3 regions of the Arthrobacter sp. JB02-1C genome follow, and region 1 is predicted to be linked to each of the others. Evidence: riboswitches for the same ligand, from Rfam matches in the RefSeq annotation. Region 1 holds a riboswitch; each other region holds the start of a gene.

Region 1 (7,211 bases):
CGGCCTCGGGGTTGAGGTCGAAGCCGCGGACTTCGTGTCCGGCCTTAACCAGGTTCACCGACATGAACCCGCCCATGTTTCCCAGTCCGATCCAGGCGACAACTGCCATGGCTTAAGCTCCTTTGCTTAGTTCTGCTGAATTCGATGCGGCCCGGTGCCGGCCCGACGTGTCTACCATCACATCCTGTTACAGTGCATTCAAGGGGAAAAAGTAAAGATGCCATGTGCAGCAATGCACATCGAGGGGAGCGCCTGTGGTGGACCGGAAGCGGCTGGCCAGTCCGGATGACCTGCTGATCCTGCTGACAGTGGCCCGGCTGGGCCGGTTCAACGCCGTTGCCGAGACCCTGGGAACGACGCACACCACGATTTCGCGCCGGATCCTGGCCCTGGACAAGCAGCTCGGCGGCCGCACCCTGGGGCGCAGCCCGCACGGCTGGGAGCTGACCGAACTTGGCTCGCAGGCAGTGGCCGCGGCCGAAGAGATCGAGGCGACCCTTGGCGCACTGTCCGGCCGGATCGCCCGGCGCCAGGACGTACTTTCCGGCCTGGTCCGGATCAGCACGCCGGACGGCTTCGGCGCGGAATTCGTCACCCCCGCGCTGGTCCGGCTGCAGCAGGAGCATCCGTTGCTGAACGTGGAGATGCTCAGCGCCACCCGCAAGGTCAGCCAGAACCGCTCGGGGGTGGACCTCGAGGTGGTGGTGGGCAACCTGGACGTCAGCAACGCGCAGACCATCTTCCTGGCCAATTACTTCCTCAGGCTGTACGCGAGCCCGCAGTACGCGCTCAGCCACGGGCTGCCGGAAACGCTTGACGACGTCCAGCGGCACGGCTTCGTCTCCTACGTGGAGTCTGCGCTGCAGGTAGCCGAGCTGGGCCACCGCTCCACCCAGCTTCCGGTGCCGCGTTCCAGCTTCCAGGCCACCAGCATCTTCGCCCAGCTCGAGGCGGTGAGCCGGGCGGCAGGCATCGGCCTGCTGCCCAACTTCATGGTGGTCGGCAAGCCCGGCTTCCTGCCGGTCCTGCCCGACGACTTCCAGCGGCAGCTGCCGATCTGGGCGGTGGCGCGGGCCGAATCGCTGCGCTCGGCGCAGGTCCAGGCGGTGCTGGCCACCATCCGGCGGGAGATCTCCGAACGCCAGGACCTGCTGACGGGCTGAGCCAGTCGATGGCGTTGTTCATCGCCGCAGTGTCGCACCGGGGCAGTCATGTGGTGAGGTGGGCGGTCTCGACCGGGGAGTCGGGACGAAGACCCCATTCGGCCCAGGATCCGTCGTAGACCCGGACACGGCCGCGTCCGAGAATTTCGGTGAGCACGTACCACGCGGTAGCCGCGCGGCCGCCGATGGTGCAGTACGTGATCAGCTCGTCCTCGCCTTCGAGCTCCGGCACGGGCATCGCCCGGCGCAGCTCGTCGGCCGGGCGGAACGCGCCTTTCTGGTCGTAGAGATCGCCGAACGGCCGGTGGACGGCGGTAGGGATGTGCCCGGCGCGCCCTCCCGGCTGCATTCCGCCGGATGGCCAGAACCGCTCACCGGCGTATTCGGGCCCGGAGCGGACATCCAGAAGAGTTGTTCCAGCGCGGCCGATGGCTGCCCGCACGGCCGGCATGTCGGCGAACAGCAACGGGTTCCGTTCGGTGAGCTGGTACGGGGCGGCCTCCACCGGGATCGGTGACGTGCCGTAGGGATGTCCCTCGGCGCGCCAGGCATCGCGGGAGCAGTTCAGGATGCGGACATCGGCGTGACCGTACAGCTTGAGCAGCCAATAGCCGAGTGCCGGGGCGTAGCCGTAGCACACGACCGTCGACGCGGGGCCGATGCCGGACCGGGCCAATAGCTGTTCGACGGCTTCTCTGCCGACCGGGCGGTACCGGTCGTCTTTGAGGTCTGCGTAGACGTTCCACAGTACCGCGCCGTCGATGTGCCATTGATTGTAGGCGGCCGCGGACACGTCCACTTCGACAACGCGGACCGCAGGGTCATACAGATGATTCGCCAGCCAGATGGGTTCGATGAGCATGTCCACAGTCTGCCCGCTTGTCATTGGCGCAAGGTTGGCCCAAAGTTGGCGATACCTTGGCGCCGGGCCGGTCGGCCTATTCGGTCTGGATCCACCCCAGCAGATCCTCGCGACCGACCGATCGCAGGAGCGCCGGGTGGTCGCTGGCGATGTGGCCGCGGATCGCCCCGATCACTTCCTCGTCGGTGTCGCCGCGGACGACGAACCCGCATTCACATCGGATGAGCTTAGCCATAACGACCTCCCGCAACTGGTAGGACCCTCCCCGGAACGATGGCGGTCCATGGGATCATGGTGTCATGAGCGTGCAGTCAGCGCTGCGTCTGCAGATCTGCGGGCCGCTGGTTGTGGAGCGGAACGGGTTGAGGCTCGATCACGACCTGCCCGGCCGTCAGGGACGCCTGGTGTTCACCTACCTCGTCGTCAACCGGCACCGTCAGGTGCCCCGCGACGAGCTCATCGAGGCGTTGTGGCGCAGCCCCGATCCCGCCGGGAATGACGCGCGCCTGAACCCGCTGATCTCCAAGCTTCGCCACGTCATGGGCCCGGACGCTGTGCATGGTCGCGTCACCGTCCAGCTTCACCTCCCCGACGTGTGGATCGACCTCGAGGCCGCCGTGGAGGCAATCCACCGCGCCGAGTCCGCCGTGGCTCAGAAGGACTGGACCCGTGCGTGGGGGCCGGCTCTGGTCGCGTTGTTCGTCGCCGACCGCGGATTCCTGCCTGGCGAGGATGCGGATTGGATCGACCAGACCAGAGACCAGCTGGCCGAGATCCGCCTGCGATCCCTGGAGTGTTACGCCGCCGCCGAGCTCGGCATCGGCGGCGCTGAACTCGTCGGTGCGCTCCGCGCGGGTCGCCGGCTTATCGACCTGGATCCGCTGCGCGAAAGCGGCCATCGCTACCTGATGCGGGCTCTCGCCGCCCAGGACAACGTAGCCGAGGCGCTGGCCGTGTACGGCCAGCTAGCCGGCCTTCTCCGCGACCAGCTTGGTGTTTCGCCCAGCCCGGGGACCCGGGCGCTCTACCAACAGCTCCTCGAACAGATCTGAGCTCCGGAAAGGCCTCCATGGTTTTCAGGGCCAGGTCGGGGACCGCCGTGCCGACGCCGGAAACGACGGCTGCCCGTGTCCGCGGATCGCGGACACGGGCAGCAGTGGTGCTGGTGGGGCTGGCTACTTCTTGCCGGCGGCGAGCAGGTCGGCAGTGCCCTGCGCGTCGGCGGCGTCGACGTCGTGCAGCGAGATCCCGCGGGTTTCCTTGAGGAAGTACACCGCCACCATGGTGATCACGCAGGCGATCAGCAGGTAGATAGCCACCGGGACCGAGGACTTGAACTGGCCCAGCAGTGCGACGGCAATGATCGGGGCCAGCGAGCCTGCCACGATCGAGGTCACCTGGTAGCCCAGCGACACGCCGGAGTAGCGCATCCGGGTGGGGAACATTTCGGCCATGATGGCCGGCTGCCCGGCGTACATCAGCGAGTGGAAGAGCAAGCCGATGATGACGGCGGCCAGGATGATGAAATCGTTCCCGGTGTCCATCATCGGGAAGGCGAAGAAGCCCCAGGTGGCGCCGAGCACGGCACCGGCCATGTAGACCGGGCGGCGGCCGAACCGGTCCGAAAGCCGGCCGACGAGCGGGACGGCGACAAAGTGGATCGCGTGCGCAATGAGCAGCAGCAGCAGGATCCGGGCGGTGTCGGCGTGGACCACGGTCTTGAGGTAGGTGATGGAGAAGGTGACCACCAGGTAGTACAGGATGTTCTCCGCGAACCGCAGGCCCATGGCGGTGAACACGCCGCGGGGGTAACGGCGGAAGACCTCGGCGACGCCGTAACCCTTCTGCCCCTCTTCAACCTCCTTGCGGGCCTCCAGGAAGATCGGGGCGTCCTGGACCTTGGTACGGATGTAGTAGCCGATCAGCACGATCACCGCGGACAGCCAGAACGCGACCCGCCAGCCCCAGCTGAGGAAGTCCGCAGCGGGCAGCACGGAGGACAGGATGAAGAGCACGCCGGTGGCGAGCAGGTTGCCCATCGGGACGGCGGACTGCGGCCAGCTGGACCAGAAGCCGCGGGACTTGCTGGGGCTGTGCTCGGCGACCAGCAGCACGGCGCCGCCCCACTCACCGCCGACGGCGAAGCCCTGGGCGAAGCGCAGGAATACCAGCAGGGCCGGTGCCCAGTAGCCGATCTGGGCAAAGCTCGGCAGGCAGCCCATCAGGAAGGTGGAGACACCGACGAGGATGATGCTCAGCTGCAGGAGCTGCTTGCGGCCGAACTTGTCACCGAAGTGGCCAAAGACGATGCCGCCGATCGGCCTGGCCACGAAGCCCACCGCATAGGTCAGGAAGGCGGCCAAGATTCCGTCCAGCTCCGTGCCGGAGTTGGGGAAGAACATCTTGCCGAAGACCAGGGTGGCGGCAGAGGCGTAGAGGAAGAACTCGTACCACTCAACCACCGTGCCGGCCATCGAGGCCGCAACTACCTTCTTCAGGCCCGAGGACTTGACGTCGGGCTCTTCTGTTCGCCGTATGGCGGTGTTTTCCGTACTCATGTGGGACTCCTTCGATGTCTCCGTCGACATCCTGTGAACCTGAGGTGTGTGTGGTGTGGCACACAGCGATATCCTCCACGAGTATGGACTGCCGCCGCGGAAGGCTCAACGACCATTCCCGCAGAGCACATCTGCAAAAATGCACAGGCCGCGCCGCCCCCACCCGATCTGGCGGAAAAGCCAGGCGAAAGAGCCAGGCAAAGAAGTCAGGCGAAGAAGTTGCCCCGCAGGTGCCCGCCGAGCTGGCCGATCTCGGTCAGGAAGCCGTCGTGGCCGATGGGAGCCCGGATCAGCTGCACCGGCACATTGCCGGGCAGGGCCCCGGCGAGTTCCTGGGACTGCGCCGGGAAGTAGAGCCGGTCCGAGTCGACGGCCGCGACCAGGAACTCGGCCGTGGTGCGGGAGAGCGCCTGCTCAAGGGTGCCGCGGCCGCGGCTGACATCGTGGCTCATCAGGGCTTCGGTAATGGCGATGTAGCTGTTGGCATCGAACCGGCGCACCAGCTTGTTGCCCTGGTGGTCAAGGTAGCTCTCCACCTGGTAGCGGCCGCGGCCGGCCAGCGAACCGGCCGTCAGGGGCGTCTCGTCGGTCTGGGCATTGCGCCCGAACCGGCCGTCGAGTTCGGCCGCGGACCGGTAGGTGATGTGGGCGATCCGGCGCGCCAGCGCCAGGCCGGCATGGGGCTCGGTGCCTCCGTAGTAGTCACCGCCGTTAAAATTCGGGTCCTGCCGGATGGCCAGGGTCTGGGCCTGGGCGAAGGCGATCTGCTCGGCGGTGCTGCGGGCGCCGACCGCTATCACCGCGCAGCGCCGGACCCGGTCCGGGTGGCTGACAGCCCACTCGAGGGCACGCGCGCCGCCGAGGGAACCGCCCAGCACCGCGTGCCAGTTCTCGATTCCGAGCGCGTCGGCGAGCCGGGCTTCGGCTGCGGTGCTGTCCCGCAGGGTGACCAACGGGAAGCGCGAGCCCCACGGACGGCCGTCCGGGGCCGGCGTCGAGGGTCCTGTCGAGCCGTAGCAGCCGCCCAGGATGTTGATCGAGACCACAAAGAAGCGGTCGGTGTCCACCGGGGCGCCGGGGCCGGCCAACTGCTCCCACCAGCCCGGTTCTGCGCCGGCGCCGCGGGTGACATGCGTGTCCCCGGTCAGGGCATGTTCGATCAGCACGGCATTGGAGGCGTCCGCGTTGAGGGTTCCCCAGGTCTCGTAGGCGAGGGTGGCGTCCGGCAGGGTGGCGCCGGATTCCAGGTCCAGGTCGCCGATCCGCAGGTACCGCAGGGTTCCGTCCGGAACGGCGGCGTGGGCGGGGTGGGTTGAGGCACCCGTACGGGTGGCGGCAATCGTCATGTGCAGACCTAACTTCGCGCTTGCCCGCCGTCAGCAGACCGGCAGGCCAGGTCTTCACCCGGGGCACCCCGCCGGAAGCGGAGGGTTGCCGGCCAGCAAGCCGGGGCTGTCACTGGCACTCATGACCTGGCTCGAGTCTACGAAACGGGGCCGGGCAAGCGCGAAGATTGTGACGGCTGTATGACCTCAGGCCAGTTTGGCCGCGCGGAATCCCGCGTCGAGGTCGGCGAGGATGTCATCGATGTGCTCGAGTCCCACGGAGAGCCGGACCAGGCCCGGCTGGACCCCCGCGACCGCCTGCTGTTCGGGCGACAGCTGGCTGTGCGTGGTCGATGCCGGGTGGATCACCAGGGAGCGCACATCGCCGATGTTCGCCACGTGGGAGTGCAGCTCAAGGGCGTCGACGAAGCGTTTGCCCGCCTCTGCTCCCCCGGCGATGGTGAAGGCGACCACGGCACCGGTACCCTTCGGGCCGTACTTGCGGCCGCGTTCATACCAGGGGCTGGAGGGCAGCCCGGCGTAGGCAACCGATTCGACGTCGTCACGCGCCTCCAGCCAGGCCGCCACCTTGCCGGCGTTCTCGACGTGCCGCTCCACCCGCAGGCTCAACGTCTCGATGCCCTGGGCGATCAGGAAGGCGTTGAACGGTGAGACCGCGGACCCGAGGTCGCGCAGCAGCTGGACCCGCGCCTTGAGGATGAAGGACAGGTTCGCGCCCAGCGCGCCGTCCGCTCCGAGGTCCCGGGCATAAACCAGTCCGTTGTAGGTGGGGTCCGGGGTGTTGAACCCGGGGAACCGCTCGGGGTCCTTGCCGAAGTCGAAGTTGCCGGAGTCCACGATCACGCCGCCGATCGCGGTGCCGTGGCCGCCCAGGTACTTGGTGGCCGAATGCACCACAATGTCCGCGCCCCACTCGATCGGCCGGATCAGGTACGGCGTGGAGAGGGTGTTGTCCACAATCAGCGGGACTCCGGCGCTGTGGGCGACCTCCGCGACCCCCTCAAGGTCCAGTACGTCCTGGCGCGGATTGGACACCACCTCGCCGAAGAACAGCTTGGTGTTCGGCTGCACGGCCGCCCGCCACTGATCCAGGTTGTCCGGGTCCGCGACGAACGTCACCGAGATGCCGAGCTTCTTCAGCGTGTGCGCCAGCAGGTTGTACGTGCCGCCGTACAGGCTGGGGCTGGCCACCACGTGGTCCCCGGCCTCGGCAAGGTTAAGGATGGCGAGCGTCCCCGCGGCCTGCCCCGAGCTGAGCAGCAGGGCGCCGACCCCTCCTTCC
Region 2 (7,211 bases), 870 kb from region 1:
GGGGCCAGTCCTCTGGCCTGACGCGGCGTACCCGCGGTGGCGGCTCGCCCTGCAGTATGAGGGGGCGCACCACAACGGGGAGGAGCAGTACTTGAGGGACATCCGACGAGCCGACACCGCAGCGCGCGCCGGCTGGCGGGAACTCAGAATCTCCCGCCTGGACCTGGCCGGAAACCGTCCCGCCGTCGTCGGAAAAGTCCGGGCAGCGCTGGAGGGTCGGGGCTGGCGACCGAGATGACACGTCGTGGCAGTGTTTTCCGGAAACACTGCCGCGAAGTGCCACCTCGGCGAAGGGGCGGAGGTGAAGGAAACGATGCGGCCAACCGAGGAATGGCTAGGATGGTGCGTAGCCGACGAGGTTTACTCCAGAGTCAACCCAGCCCGCAGACGAAATTCACTTTAGGAGTCAGCATGCCCATTGCAACCCCAGAGATCTACTCCGAGATGATCGACCGCGCAAAGACGGGCGGCTTCGCGTTTCCGGCCGTCAATGTCACCTCCTCCCAGACCCTGAACGCTGCCCTGCGCGGCTTCGCCGAGGCCGAATCGGACGGGATCGTCCAGGTGTCCACCGGCGGCGCCGCGTACTGGTCCGGTGCCTCTACCAAGGACATGGTGGCAGGCTCCCTGGGCTTCGCCGCTTTTGCCCGCGAGGTCGCGAAGAACTACGGCGTGAACATCGCCCTGCACACGGACCACTGCCCCAAGGACAAGCTGGACGGCTTCGTCCTGCCGCTGCTGGCCGCCTCCGAGGCCGAGGTCAAGGCGGGCCGCAACCCGCTCTTCAACTCGCACATGTGGGACGGCTCGGCCGAGACCCTGCAGGAGAACCTCAAGATCGCCCGTGACCTGCTGGCGCGCACCGCAGCCGCCAAGATGATCCTCGAAGTCGAGATCGGCACCGTCGGCGGCGAGGAAGACGGCGTCGAGAACGCCATCAACGAGAAGCTGTACACCACCGTCGAGGATGCCCTCGCCACGATCGACGCCCTCGGCACGGGCGAGAACGGCCGCTACATCACCGCCCTGACCTTCGGCAACGTGCACGGCGTGTACAAGCCCGGCGGCGTCAAGTTGCGCCCGGAAATCCTCAAGGACATCCAGGCGCAGGTGGGCGCCAAAATCGGCAAGGCGAACCCGTTCGACCTGGTCTTCCACGGCGGCTCCGGTTCCTCCGAGAAAGAAATCGCCGACGCCGTCTCCTACGGCGTGATCAAGATGAACATCGACACCGACACCCAGTACGCCTACACCCGCGCGGTAGCGGACCACATGTTCCGCAACTACGACGGTGTCCTGAAGGTCGACGGCGAGGTGGGCAGCAAGAAGCTGTACGACCCGCGCGTCTGGGGCGCCTCCGCCGAGGCCGGCCTGGCCGCCCGCGTGGTCGAGGCGGCGCAGCAGCTGGGCTCGACCGGAAAGACCTTCTAGCCGTGTCGGATGAGTTCCGCAAGAACCTGATGGGCCCCGAGCCCACGCTGCTGCCCGCCGAAACCGAGGTCCAGGCCGGCCTGGACGCCGGCCAGGAGGCGCTGGACCTGGTGGAGAAGCACCCGACGTCCTCGCTGCTCTGGGCCGTGCTGGCCGAGGAAGCGTGGGCCGAGGGCCGCACCATCGACTCCTACGCCTACTCACGGGTGGGATACCACCGCGGCCTGGATTCGCTGCGCCGCAACGGGTGGCGCGGCGCCGGCCCGATCCCCTGGGAACACGAGCCCAACCGCGGCTTCCTGCGCGCGCTGTACTCGCTGGGCCGTGCCTCCGCGGCGATCGGTGAGGCGGAGGAACCGGAACGGATCGAAAAGTTCCTCAAGGACTCGGATCCCACGGCCAAGGGGGCCATCGAAGCAGGCCGCTGACCGCCCCTGGTTTACGCAACGACAGCTCGAAACGTCGACGGCGGCCGGTCACCTTCTGCAGAAGGTAGCCGGCCGCCGTCGTTGGGTTACGCCGCCGCTAGCTGGCTTTGGCGAGTCCCGTGCGGGCCATCGCGTCCGCGTAGACGACGCGCATTTCTTCCAGGTACTGTTCCTGCCGCGCCGGGGTGCCGGCGAACGCGCGGCCGCTGAGCGAGCGGACCTTGTAGGTCTTCAGGCCGCGGCGCCAGATCATCGGCACCTCGGTCTTGAGCAGCAGGTTCGCCAGCCGGTTGGCTTCGGTTCCGTGCGCCACGATCACCGAGGCGCGCGGGACCAGGGCCAGGAACTTGAGCAACGGCTTGAGGCCGGCCGAGATCTGGTCCGGCGTGAACTTGCCGTTGGGCTCCCCGGGCACGTGCCACGGGTGGACGTTCCAGGGCATGACAAACTCGGGGCGGAGGCCCAGTTTCCACTGGATGCCGAGCATCCGGGTGACCGCTTCGTCGTCGCCGGGGGTGATGAAGCCGGACGGGTCGGCGGTGCCGATGTTCGAGTGCAGGCTGATAATCCGGCATTCATCAATGTCGTGCCCGGGATCCACGTAGGGGACTGTGGTGCCAGCTTTGGCCGCCTGCAGGGTATCGCACAACTCGTTTACCGGCGCCACACTGGCTTCGTAACGGCGGCTGAGGAGCTGTTCGTGGAAATTTTCTGTGGCCAGGGCTGTCATGTATTGCTGGGTCTCCTGCGGGTTTGGTCAAGCTGCCGCATCGCTCGCGGGCACGCCAAAAGAAGGCGCGCTACGGCCGGTGTGGTTGAAAATGTGGTGTGGACCGATGCGTGGTCGGCCGTTACCAGTCTATCAAGCCCTGCGTCCGGCGAACCCCGGGGATATCTTCGCGCCGGTGCCCGCGCCGGTGCCCGCGCCGGTTACCAGAGCCGCCTGGTGGCCCGGCGTGCCCCTTCGCCCAGCGCCTCAAGCTTGGCGACGGCGATCTGCGGGTGGACCCGGCCGCCGAGCCCGCAGTCCGTGGAAGCGATCACGTTTTCCCGGCCCACCAGTTCGGCGAAACGGACAATCCGGTCCGCGACCAGGTCAGGGTGCTCCACGACATTGGTGGCGTGGGAGACCACGCCCGGAATGATCGACTTGCCCTCGGGAAGCTTGGTGTCCTGCCAGACCCGCCATTCGTGTTCGTGCCGGACGTTGGCCGCCTCGAAGGAGTAGGCCCCGGCGTTGATCTGCAGTACGGAGCCGAGGATGTCCGCGAACGGGATGTCCGTGGTGTGCGGTCCGTGCCAGGAACCCCAGCAGACATGCAGCCGGATCTGGTCCTGCGGCAGGTCGCGCAGGGCCCAGTTGGTCGCCTCCACGCGGAGTTGGATGAACTTCAGGTAGTCGGCCAGGCTCGGCTCCGGGTTGATTTGGTCCCAGCTCTCGGCCAGCGACGGGTCATCGAGCTGGACGGTCAGTCCGGCGGCGATGATGGCCTGGTATTCCTCGCGCATGGCGTCGGCGCAGGCGTAGAGCAGTTCCTCATCGTTTTTGTAGTACTCGTTGGCCACCCGGGCGCAGGAAGCGGGAGAGAGGGACGCGATGAACCCTTCGGCGAGGCCCGCCGCGGCCAGGCCGGCTTTGAGGTTGGCAATGTCAGAGGCCACCAGGTCCTGGCCGGTGTAGGTCAGCGGCCCGGCGATCTTGGGCTGGGTGACACTCCTGCGGTGGGAAAGGATCCCGGAGGTGGGGTCGTTGTAGGCGTCGCCGAACTTCTGCCGGTCGCGGCGGTCCGGAAAGGAGGTCAGGACGATGTGCCCGGGTGAGGAACGATGCACCTGGGAGTCGGACCAGCGGTCCACCTCGGTCGGTTCCAGGCCGCCGAGCCGGGAGAAGGAGTAGTTCCACCAGGCGCCGTAGTCCACCTGGCTGGACATGGCGTGGCCGTATTCGCCGTCGTTCGCAATGTCGATCCCCAGGTCCTTCTGGCGCTGCACCACGTCCACCACGGACGTCTCCAGCAGATCCAGGAACTCGGGGGTGACGCCGTCTTTTTCTTTGGCCTCGTTCGCCGCGATCAGCTCCGGGGTGCGCGGCAACGAGCCGGCATGGGTGACGCGGATGTGGTCGGTGTTCTGGGGCATGGCGCGGTTTCCTTCCATCGGTCCTGGCAGTAGCACCGTGGAGTCACCGCACCGCCGGAGGCAGGCCATGACCGGCCGGTTGCTGCGGCGTCAACGGTCCAGGTCCCTCGGCCGCTCGGGATGGTCAGTCCCAGTTAATTGCAGGGACCGGCGAGTGGCAAATAGCCGCCGGATTGTGTCGCGGCGATGCTCAGCGCGTTAACCGGCGCCCGGTGATGACGGCGGCCGCCGCCAGGACCGAGCACACCGCCATGGACACCGCCATCGGGGTGGCGCTGTGCTGCCCGGCCACGCCGGTCAGCGGGGAAACGAGGCCGCCGAGGAGGAACTGGACGAGCCCGAGGACCGCGGAGCCCGCCCCGGCCCGGCCGGGAACGCGGCCCTGCGCCAGCGCCGTGGCGTTGCCCATGATGAAGCCGAGACAGGACTGGGTGAGGAACAGGTGCAGCAGCGTGGTCCAGCCGGTGACGCCCGCCAGGACCAGCAGCAGCCCCGCGAGATTCACCGCGCACATCACCACGATGGCAGTCCGCAGGAGCACGGCAGGCTCCACCCGGTCCACCAACCTGGTGTTGACCAGCGCGCCGATGATCATGCCGCAGGCATTGACCGCGAAGATGACCGAGTAGCCCAGGGCGGAGAAGCCGAGCACGTTCTGCACCACAAAGGAAGACGCCGAAATGTAGGAGAACAGGGTGCCGAAGCTGAAACCGAACGCCAGCGCGTAGGCCATGAAGGAGGGGGTGCCCAGCACGGATCGGGACGCCTCAGCCACGGCCTTGAGGCCGCCGCGGCGTCGGCGGTGCGGCGGCAGGGTTTCCGGGACCACCAGCACAGAGCAGGCCAGCATCAGCCCGCCGAAGCCGGTCAACACCCAGAAGACTGCCTGCCATGGGGCCACGGTAGCGATCACCCCGCCGAGCAGGGGCGCGACGACCGGCGCCAGGGAGGTGATGGTTGCCATCATCGAATACAGCTTCGCGGCAGCCCGGCCGGCGGCCAGGTCCGAGACGACGGCCCGGGCGATCACCACGCCGGCGGCCCCGGCCACACCCTGGAGTGCGCGCAGGGCCAGGACCAGTTCGATGCTGGGTGCCAGCGCGATCGCCACCGAACTGAGCAGGAAGAGCGCATTGCCGGCCACCATCAACCGGTGCCGTCCGAGCACGTCCGAAATGGGCCCGAGCAGGAACTGGCCTACCGCCATCCCCACCATGTACGTGGTCAGGGTCAGCTGCACCGCGGAGGTCGGTGTCCGGAAGAATGCCGCCATCCCCGGCATGGAGGCGAGGTACATATCTGTCGCCATCGGGCTGACGGCGCTGAGGATCCCCAGCGCCACGACGAGCAGGAGCCGGTCCTTTCCGCCCCGGAGGTTCAGGCGGGACCGGAACTGGTCCTTGTCGTGGGGCGAATCCATGGAATTTTCTCTCAGCTGCGGTCCGGACAGTGGTCTCAAAACCCTAATTGAACACCAGCGCAGGTCCGCAGGCTAAACTTGGGTGGTAAGAGCCCCGGACTCTGGCGTTGATGGTACAGATCGTAGTGGTACCGCGCACAGCGGCAGAGTCGGGGCATTCTCATGAACGGTGTTGAGCTGCGGTGACCGCCCGGTGGAACTGACCGGTGGATCACAGCAGTCCGGCCCGAACGAATGGGGGAGGATCCCATGCCAGCAATCGTGATCGTCGGAGCCCAGTGGGGCGACGAAGGCAAAGGTAAAGCCACCGACCTGCTCGGCGGCCGAGTCGACTATGTGGTCAAGCCGAACGGCGGCAACAACGCCGGGCACACCGTCGTCGTGGGCGGTGAGAAGTATGAGCTGAAGCTCCTTCCGGCCGGCATCCTGAGCCCGAATGCGGTCCCGGTGATCGGCAACGGCTGCGTGGTGAACCTCGAGGCCCTGTTCCAGGAGATCGACGGCCTCGAGGCCCGCGGCGCGGACACCTCGAAGCTGCGCGTCTCCGCCAACGCCCACCTCGTGGCGCCTTACCACCAGGTGCTGGACAAGGTGACCGAACGCTTCCTCGGCAGCCGCGCGATCGGCACCACAGGCCGCGGCATCGGCCCGGCCTACATGGACAAGGTGGCCCGCCTCGGCATCCGGGTCCAGGACGTCTTCGACGCCTCCATCCTGCGGCAGAAGGTCGAAGGCTCGCTGCGGCAGAAGAACGAACTGCTGGTGAAGGTCTACAACCGCCGCGACATCGAGGTGGACGAGATCGTGGACTACTTCCTGTCCTTCGCCGAACGCCTCCGCCCGCTGGTTATCGACAGCACCTTTGTGCTGAACAAGGCGCTGGACGAGGGCAAGGTGGTCCTGATGGAAGGCGGCCAGGCCACGTTCCTGGACGTCGACCACGGCACCTACCCGTTCGTGACGTCCTCCAACCCGACCGCCGGCGGCGCCTGCGTGGGCTCGGGCATCGGCCCCACCCGGATTTCCCGTTCAATCGGCATCATCAAGGCCTACACCACCCGCGTCGGGGCCGGCCCGTTCCCCACCGAACTGTTCGACGAGATGGGCGTGTACCTGCAGAAGACCGGCGGCGAGTTCGGCGTCAACACCGGCCGCCCGCGCCGCTGCGGCTGGTACGACGCCGTGCTGGCGCGGCATGCCTCCCGGGTGAACGGCTTCACGGACTACTTCGTCACCAAGCTGGACGTGCTCACCGGGATCGAGCAGATCCCGGTCTGCGTCGCGTACGACGTCGACGGCGTCCGGCACGACGAGATGCCGATGACCCAGACCGAGTTCCACCACGCGAAGCCGATTTTCGAATACTTCGAAGGCTGGACCGAGGACATCACCGGTGCCCGCACCCTGGCCGACCTGCCGGAAAACGCGCGCAACTACGTCCTGGCACTCGAGAAGCTCTCCGGCACCCGGTTCTCCGCGATCGGCGTCGGCCCGGACCGCGACCAGACGATCGTGATCAACGACCTGATCAACGACTAGGGCCGGCTCCCGCTACCCACTACTCTTAACCCCCGACGACGGCGGCGGCCCACCTTGCGAGGTGGGGCGCCGCCGTCGTTTAAGCGCCGCTGTCTCCCGCCGGCTGGCTGCGGGGAAAAGAAAAAAAGAAATTTCCGGTTCCGGCGTAACCTTTCGCGTTCCCCGGGCGATTACCCCTGTGTAAGCGCCGCCCGGAACCGGGTTCCCCCACCAGCACCGGCCGGCCGCTTCAGGGAAAGATCCCGGGCGCCTGC
Region 3 (7,211 bases), 1.6 Mb from region 1:
AGCCGGCCACCGTCGCGACGGCCGCGAAGACAAGACCGGTACCGGCCAACGACAGGGCCCCGCCGAGCGAATCGGAGATGGACATGGCCGAACTGTTGAAGCCCTGGTTCGTCCGGTCCGACAGCGCCAGGGTCAGCACGCTCAGGCGGGCATACATCAGGCCCATGCCCGCGCCGGCAACTACCCACGCGGCGATCGCGACGGCGGCGGACCAGTTCAGCACGGTGGTGGCGAGGACCAGGACGATGGCGGCCAGCACCATCGCCGCTCCGGCGCGGACCGCGCTGCGGTGCTCCAGGCGCTCTCCGAGCCGGCCCTGGACAGCGGAGCCGGCAGCCCAGGCGACGGCACCGCCGGTGAGGGCGAGGCCCGCAAAGGTGGGTGAAAAGACGTAACGGTCCACCAGCAGGTAGGGCAGATACACCTCGGCGCCGAAGAAGGCGGCAGAGGCCAGGCCCCGGGTAAGGATCACGCTGGGCAGGCCCCGGCGCGCGGTCAGCGTCCCGGGCGGCACCAGCGGCCGGACGGCGAACAGCGCGACGGCGACCGCCGCGACGGCCACGATGCCGCCAATGCCCGGAACCCGGTCCGAGAGGTTCAGGCCGAGCACCGCGAGGGCCGCCAGCGCCGCCCACGCCAGCCTGCCGTAGCCCTGGGGCCGGCGTGCGCCGGCCCCGGGCCCGGTCTTGGCCCCGCTCCCACGCCCGCTCCCGACGGCTGTCTCCGTCCGCGGCGCGGTGTCTTCGGGTTCCCCCGGCCCGGCACTTCGCGCGCCGGGGGAACGGAGCCGGCCCAGCGCCGGAACGATCATCAGCAGCGCGGGAACCACCAGGCCCACCACGCCCAAGAACACCCAGTGCCAGCTCGCCAGCTGCGCCACCAGGCCCGCCGCGAAGGGCCCCACCAGCGAAGGAATCACCCAGGCGGCCGAGAACGCCGCGAAGATTTGGGGATGCAGCACCGGCGGGTAGACCCGGGCGATCACCACGTAGAGCGCCACCGTCATGGCCCCGCCGCCCAGGCCCTGGACCAGCCGGCCAGCCACTAGGGCGGGCATGCTCGCGGCGGTTCCGGCGATCAGCAGGCCCAGGACAAACAAGGCGACCGAGGCGTACAACGGCGCCACCGGCCCGCCCCGGTCGGACCAGTTTCCGGCAGCGACCATGCCGATCACGCCGGCGGCCAGCGGTCCGGCGAAGGCCAGCGCATAGAGACTTGCCCCGTCCAGTTCGCGGCTGACCACGGGCATGATGGTGGTCACCGCGAGTGATTCGAAGGCGGCCAGGAAAACCAGGGCGAGCGCGCCCACGGTCACCAGGAGATAGCGGCGGTGGAAGATGCCTTCCGGGGCGGCATTAGCCTCCGACAAACCGGTTCCGCCCTGCCTTGTAGCCGAAAGCTGCGGCCAGCGTCCCGACGATCAGGAACAACACGCCGGCCGCAGCAAAGGACCCGGTGGCCTGGTGCAGCTGACCCACCAGCAGGGTCCCGACCGAGCCGACGCCGTAGCCCACGCCCTGCATCATGCCGGACAGGTGCGCGGCGGCGTGCGCGTCGCGGGTGCGCAGCATGATCAGGGTGAGCGCCGCCGCCGTCAGGCTGCCCTGGCCGAGGCCCAGCAGCCCGGTCCACACCCAGATGAAGTCCAGCGGCCCGAGGATGCTCAGGACGAAGCCGCCGCCGGTCATCAGCGCCACCACTGTATTGATGGCCCGCTGGTCCCGGAACCGCGCGGCGAGCGCGGGGGCAAACAGCGAGCCGAGCATCTGCAGCACGATCGACGCGGACACCATCAGCCCGGCCGTGGCGCCGTCGACCCCGCGCTCCCGCAGGATCGGTGCCAGCCACGAGAAAACGCTGAACGACATCATCGCCTGGAGCACCATGAAGCCGGTGACCTGCCAGGCTATCGGCGAGCGCCAGACGCTGACCCCGTCCGGCGTCCCGTGCTGCCGTCCGTGCCGTTGCCGCACCGCCAGCGGCAGGAACAACAGCAGCACGACGCCGGCCGGCAGCGCCCAGAACCACAGCGCCGAGGTCCAGTGCCCGGTCGCGCGGAACAGCGGGTAGGTGAACCCGGCACCTAGGGCGCCGGAGGCACAGATCGACATGGTGTACAGGCCGCCCATGAGCCCCACCCGATGCGGGAAGTCGCGCTTGACCAGGCCGGGGAGCAGCACGTTGCAGACGGCAATCGCGGCCCCGCAGGCGGCGGTGCCGGCCAGCAGCGCCGGCAGGTGGCCCGGGCCCGGCAGCTCGAGGGGACGCAGCAGCAGCCCCGCGGTCAGCACGGCCATGGCTCCGAGCAGGACCCGCTCGGCCCCGAACCGGCGGGCCAGGCCCGGCGCGAGCGGCGCGAACACACCCAGCAGGGTCACCGGCGCCGTCGTCAGCGCAACAACGGCCCAGCCCGGCAGGCCGGCGTCGGCGGTGACTTCCGGAAGCACCGCGCCGAAGCTGGAAAAGACGGTGCGCAGGTTCAGTCCGATCAGCACCAGGCATACGGCCAGGAAGGCCAGGGCGCGGCGGCTGCCAGGCAGCGTCGGACCGGCGGGCGGCACGGCGTCGACCTCGGCGTCCACCAGCGGGTCCGGTGCGGTGGCGGTGGCGGCGCGGTCCGGCCGTGGCGCTCTGTTGGGTGTGGTCACGGACCCATTGTGGCAGGCCGCCGCGGGCCCGGGAGCCCGGCTGCGCCTTCCCGGCCGGGACCGGAACTTCGGAACTCCACTATTCTGGAGGTGATGAGCGAAGCACCAGAATCCCCGCAGCAGCCGCAGCCTTCCCGCGCTGTCACGCCCGGCACCCAGGCGTCCTTCGGGACCTACGGCGGCCGGCCGGTCAGCTTCGTGCGGCGCGGCACCCGGCTGCAGGGCAGGCGGCAGGCGGCGTGGGAAGAGCACGCCGGACGGTGGGCCGTCGATGTCCCCCGGCACGTCGCCAACACCTCCGTGGACCCGGACTACGTGTTCGACGCCGAGGCCGAGTTCGGCCGGACGGCACCCCTGATTGTCGAAATCGGCTCCGGCCTCGGCGACGCGGTCTGCCACGCGGCCGAGCAGAATCCGGACACTGACTTCCTGGCCGTGGAGGTCTACACCCCCGGCCTGGCCAACACCCTGATCAAGATCAACAGCCGCGGCCTGGGCAACGTCCGGGTGGTGGAGGCCAACGCCCCGGAGGTGCTGGCAACCATGCTGCCGGCCGGTTCCGTGACCGAACTCTGGGTGTTCTTCCCCGACCCGTGGCACAAGTCGCGGCACCATAAACGGCGCCTGATCCAGCCGGCCTTTGCAGACCTCGCTGCCCGCGCCCTGAAGCCCGGCGGCCTGTGGCGGATCGCCACCGACTGGTCCAACTACGCCGTGCACGTGCGCGAAGTCCTGGCCGGTTCGGCCGACTTCGAAAACCTGCACGCAGGCGAGCGCAGCGGTGCCGACAGCCCGCTGACGCAGGTGTGGGAGTCGGGGGTGGAATCCGTAGTGGGCGGCGCCCCGGTCAAAGAGGGCCGGGCACCGGTCAGCACCGAACACACCGGGCCCAACGAGGGCGTGGACGCGGCCGGGGGCTGGGCGCCCAGGTTTGAGGGGCGGATCCTGACGAGCTTCGAGAACAAGGCGCATGAGGCCGGCCGGCTGATCTTCGACCTCTGCTACCGGCGCCGCTGACGGTCCGCCAGGGAGGGCACCCCGGACGTCCGCGTGGTGCGGGGGGCTTCCTGCCGCACCGCGGAATCTCGTGGCACGATTACGGAATAATGCAGCCCCGGCGGGAATTCCGCCGTCGCACGAACCACAGAACGCAAGGAACGGCCATCAAAAAAGAATTGAAGGACGCGGCGGACGTCGCGGAAGACGTCACCAATTCCAAGCCCCTGGAAATCGCGGCCCGCGCCGGGTTCGCGGTCTCGGGACTGCTGCACTTCCTGATCGGGCTCGTTGCCATCCGGCTCGCCATGGGCGGGCAGGGGCGTGCGGATTTCAGCGGCGCCGTGGCCGAACTGGCCGCGCAGCCCGCTGCCCCCGTGCTGCTCTGGACCGCCTGCGCGGCCTGCGTGGCCCTGGCCATCTGGCAAACCAGCGACGCCATCTTCGATTTTGAGCACCTGCCCACGAAGAAGAAGGTCGGGAAGAAGCTCAGGGCCGCGTTGCAGGCCCTGGTCTACACCGGCTTCGGGCTGACGCTCGCGTCCGTCGCGGTCGGCGCACAATCGGACCAGCGCCGGTCCACAAGCGACCTCACCCTGCACCTGATGAGGGCGCCGGGAGGCACCTTCCTGCTCATCCTCGTCGGCGCGGCCGTCGCCGTGACCGGGATCGTCTACGCGATCCGCGGCTTCCGGAAGTCTTTCGTCAAGTACATCCGGATGCCCTCCAACGATCAGGCGCGCACCGCCGTAACGGCCACCGGGATCGCCGGTTACGCCGCCAAGGGCATAGCCCTGCTGCTGACCGGGCTGCTGGTCATCATCGCCACACTGAAGGCGGACCCGTCGCAGTCCACGGGGCTCGACGGCGGCCTGCGGGCCTTGCGGGAGCAGCCGCTGGGCGTGTACATGCTCGCCGCCGTTGGCGCCGGCCTGATCTGCTACGGCATCTTCATGGCGGTCCGGGCCCGGCTCGCCCGGATGTAGCGGAACAGGACGCGGTCTGAATCGGGCTGGGCGTAGGGTGGGCGTTAGACGGAAGGAGCACTTCATGAAGAAAATCCTCATGGTACTGACTAGCGTTTCCGAGATCGGCGATACGGGCGAGAAGACCGGCTACAACGTGGCCGAGGCTGCACATCCCTGGAAAGTCTTCAAGGATGCCGGGCATTTCGTCGACTTCTCATCCATCCAGGGTGGCCAACCACCGCGCGACGAGGTGGACAAAGAAGATCCCATCCAGGTCGCCTTCACGGAGGACGAGGCCACGCGGGCCGGCCTCTACAACACCGCCCGCGTCGACGTCGTGGATCCCGACCAGTACGACGCCGTCTTCCTCGTGGGAGGCCACGGCACCATGTGGGACTTCCCGGATAGCGAAGGCTTGCAGAACCTCGTTGCCAGCGTCTACAACGCCGGTGGCCTGGTGGGCGCGGTCTGCCACGGCCCGGCCGGCCTGCTGAACGTGGAACTGGCCAACGGGTTTCGCCTCGTCGAGGGCCGGAAGGTGGCTGCCTTCACCAACGACGAGGAGGTTGCCGCAGGGAAGGACAAGGTCATTCCGTTCTTTTTGGCAGACCGGCTTGAGGAACAGGGCGCCACCCACGTCTCCGCCGGTGTCTTTGAGGAAAAGGTCGTGGTTGACGACCGGCTGGTGACCGGTCAGAACCCGGCCTCAGCGGCCGGGGTGGCCAAGGAGATGGAGAAGCTTTTCGCAGCAGTCATCCACCAGGAAAAAGCCGAGGAACAGCACGAGACGGAGGCTCTGCGCGCCGAGAAGGACGCGGAGAAGGCTGCCGAGAAAGCTGCCGCAGAAGCGCAGCACTAAGACCAACAGCGCGCTGAAACGGACGGCCACCCCGGCAACGGGGTGGCCGTCCGTTTTCGTCCGTGCGCTCGCAACGACACTGTCCAGCGCCTCGCCGCCCGGCCAAGTTCATGACGCCGGGTGGGCGGTTATGTGGCGCGCTAGGAGCGTTTATTGCAGAACGTGTCGTAATGATTGGTCAATCGAAGATTCTGCGGCAAAGTAGGGGTTACCTCGACCCACAAGGGTTGCGGGAACGAAAAAAGCCCCCCTGGGCGAATAAACAACCATCCAGATCGGCTGAGAGACCTGGCTCGATGACGCCGTAGCAACCACCCTTTCGGGCACGGTGCTAATGCCAGGACCGATGGAGATTGCCAAGATCCCGCGTTCCAAACCGGCGCCCTGCGGCGGCCGGCTGGACCCGTGATTCTGGAGTTCCTTGGTCATGACCGAGAGGATCCACGATGGATACCAACGAATCACGCACCGCCGCTGCGAACGCGAAAGCAAAACGCCGCCCGCTGCGTTTGCTCACGCTGATGGGCGCCGCGGCCCTGGCCCTGAGCGCCTGCGGCGCCAACACAGCCGGTGCCCCGGCACCGCAAACCCAGGATGGAACGCCGGTGCAGGGCGGAACGTTCGTGTTCGCCGAAGTCACGCCCATCAACAACTTCCAGACCCAGGCGGCGCGCTTCTACGAAAAGGCCAACGTCCTGAACAGCGTGCTGGACCGGCTGACCTATTTCGATGCCAAGAAGGGGGCGCTGGTCCCCTGGATCGCCAGCAAGTTCACCGCGAGCGAGGACCAGACCAAGTTCACCTTCACGATCCGCCCGGGAGTGAGCTTCAGCGACGGAACGCCGCTGGACGCCAAAGCGGTCCAGGCCAACTTCGAGGCGCTGGGGAAAGGCATCGAGAGCGCCAAGATCCAGCCCAACGTGGACTTCTCCACGTACCAGTCCTCACGGGTCATCGGCGAGGACCAGGTGGAAGTAACGCTGTCCTCCCCCGATGCCAACTTCCTGCGCGCCACTTCCTCCGTCACCGCCGGACTCGTTTCGCCGAAAACCCTCACGCTCGATAACGCCGGCCAGTCGGCCATCGCGAAGATCTCGGGATCGGGTCCCTTCACCTTCGAGTCGGAGAAGGCCGATGAGGAAATCGTCCTGGCAAAGCGCTCCGACTACGCCTGGGCCCCGGAAGGCGCCGCCAACCCGGGAGCCGCCTACCTGGACAAAGTCGTCGTGAAGTACCTGCCGGAAGTGGCACACCGTGCCGGGGCCGTGCAGACCGGCCAGGTTGACCTGGTCCGTGGCCTGCAGCCCGCCGATGAAACCTCCCTCGCCGGGAGCGGCAACCAGGTCCTGCCGGCCAAAGGCATCGACCTGACGGTAAACATGGCCGCCGTGCGCGTCGGCAGCGGCAAGCTCGCCGACGTGAAGGTCCGCCAGGCACTGCAGCTTGGAATCGATCGGCAGACACTCAAGGACACGGTGCTCTCCGACAGCTACGAACTCGCTGGCTCCGTTTTGAACCGCGAAGCGCCTGACTTCGTTGATCTCTCCTCCGACCTGGCCTACAACCCGGAGAAGTCCAAGAGCCTGCTGGAGGAGGCCGGCTGGGCAGTTGGCGCCGACGGCACCCGCGCCAAGGACGGCCAGAAGCTTGAGGTCACGGTCACGTCATCAAACAACTCGGTTGTTATCAAGCCCGCTTTCGAACTCATCGAGCAGCAGTGGCGCAAGATCGGCGTGAAGC

The links. A riboswitch is a leader RNA that binds a small molecule or an ion and turns the genes downstream of it on or off. The one in region 1 is predicted to bind S-adenosylmethionine.
Region 2: another riboswitch for S-adenosylmethionine. It lies ahead of AC3ANP_RS07005 (cobalamin-independent methionine synthase II family protein); the one in region 1 lies ahead of metX (homoserine O-acetyltransferase MetX).
Region 3: another riboswitch for S-adenosylmethionine. It lies ahead of AC3ANP_RS03670 (ABC transporter substrate-binding protein); the one in region 1 lies ahead of metX (homoserine O-acetyltransferase MetX).

The regions. Positions count from the first base shown of each region.
Region 1 is NZ_CM173235.1:2,352,481-2,359,691, reverse strand. It holds gene mmsB (3-hydroxyisobutyrate dehydrogenase) at 1-109, opposite strand, end outside; gene AC3ANP_RS11105 (LysR family transcriptional regulator) at 258-1,163, shown strand; gene AC3ANP_RS11100 (sulfurtransferase) at 1,210-2,025, opposite strand; gene AC3ANP_RS11095 (DUF1059 domain-containing protein) at 2,102-2,260, opposite strand; gene AC3ANP_RS11090 (AfsR/SARP family transcriptional regulator) at 2,325-3,077, shown strand; gene AC3ANP_RS11085 (MFS transporter) at 3,201-4,583, opposite strand; gene metX (homoserine O-acetyltransferase MetX) at 4,790-5,929, opposite strand; SAM riboswitch class IV at 5,941-6,056, opposite strand; gene AC3ANP_RS11075 (bifunctional o-acetylhomoserine/o-acetylserine sulfhydrylase) at 6,116-7,211, opposite strand, start outside.
Region 2 is NZ_CM173235.1:1,480,996-1,488,206, forward strand. It holds gene AC3ANP_RS06985 (hypothetical protein) at 1-238, shown strand, start outside; gene fbaA (class II fructose-bisphosphate aldolase) at 412-1,431, shown strand; gene AC3ANP_RS06995 (DUF3151 domain-containing protein) at 1,434-1,859, shown strand; gene AC3ANP_RS07000 (uracil-DNA glycosylase family protein) at 1,957-2,589, opposite strand; gene AC3ANP_RS07005 (cobalamin-independent methionine synthase II family protein) at 2,790-3,998, opposite strand; SAM riboswitch class I at 4,010-4,125, opposite strand; gene AC3ANP_RS07010 (multidrug effflux MFS transporter) at 4,189-5,418, opposite strand; gene AC3ANP_RS07015 (adenylosuccinate synthase) at 5,668-6,957, shown strand.
Region 3 is NZ_CM173235.1:761,031-768,241, forward strand. It holds gene AC3ANP_RS03645 (MFS transporter) at 1-1,249, opposite strand, end outside; gene AC3ANP_RS03650 (MFS transporter) at 1,356-2,585, opposite strand; gene trmB (tRNA (guanosine(46)-N7)-methyltransferase TrmB) at 2,742-3,665, shown strand; gene AC3ANP_RS03660 (DUF1206 domain-containing protein) at 3,824-4,630, shown strand; gene AC3ANP_RS03665 (type 1 glutamine amidotransferase domain-containing protein) at 4,695-5,471, shown strand; SAM riboswitch class I at 5,735-5,824, shown strand; gene AC3ANP_RS03670 (ABC transporter substrate-binding protein) at 5,918-7,211, shown strand, end outside.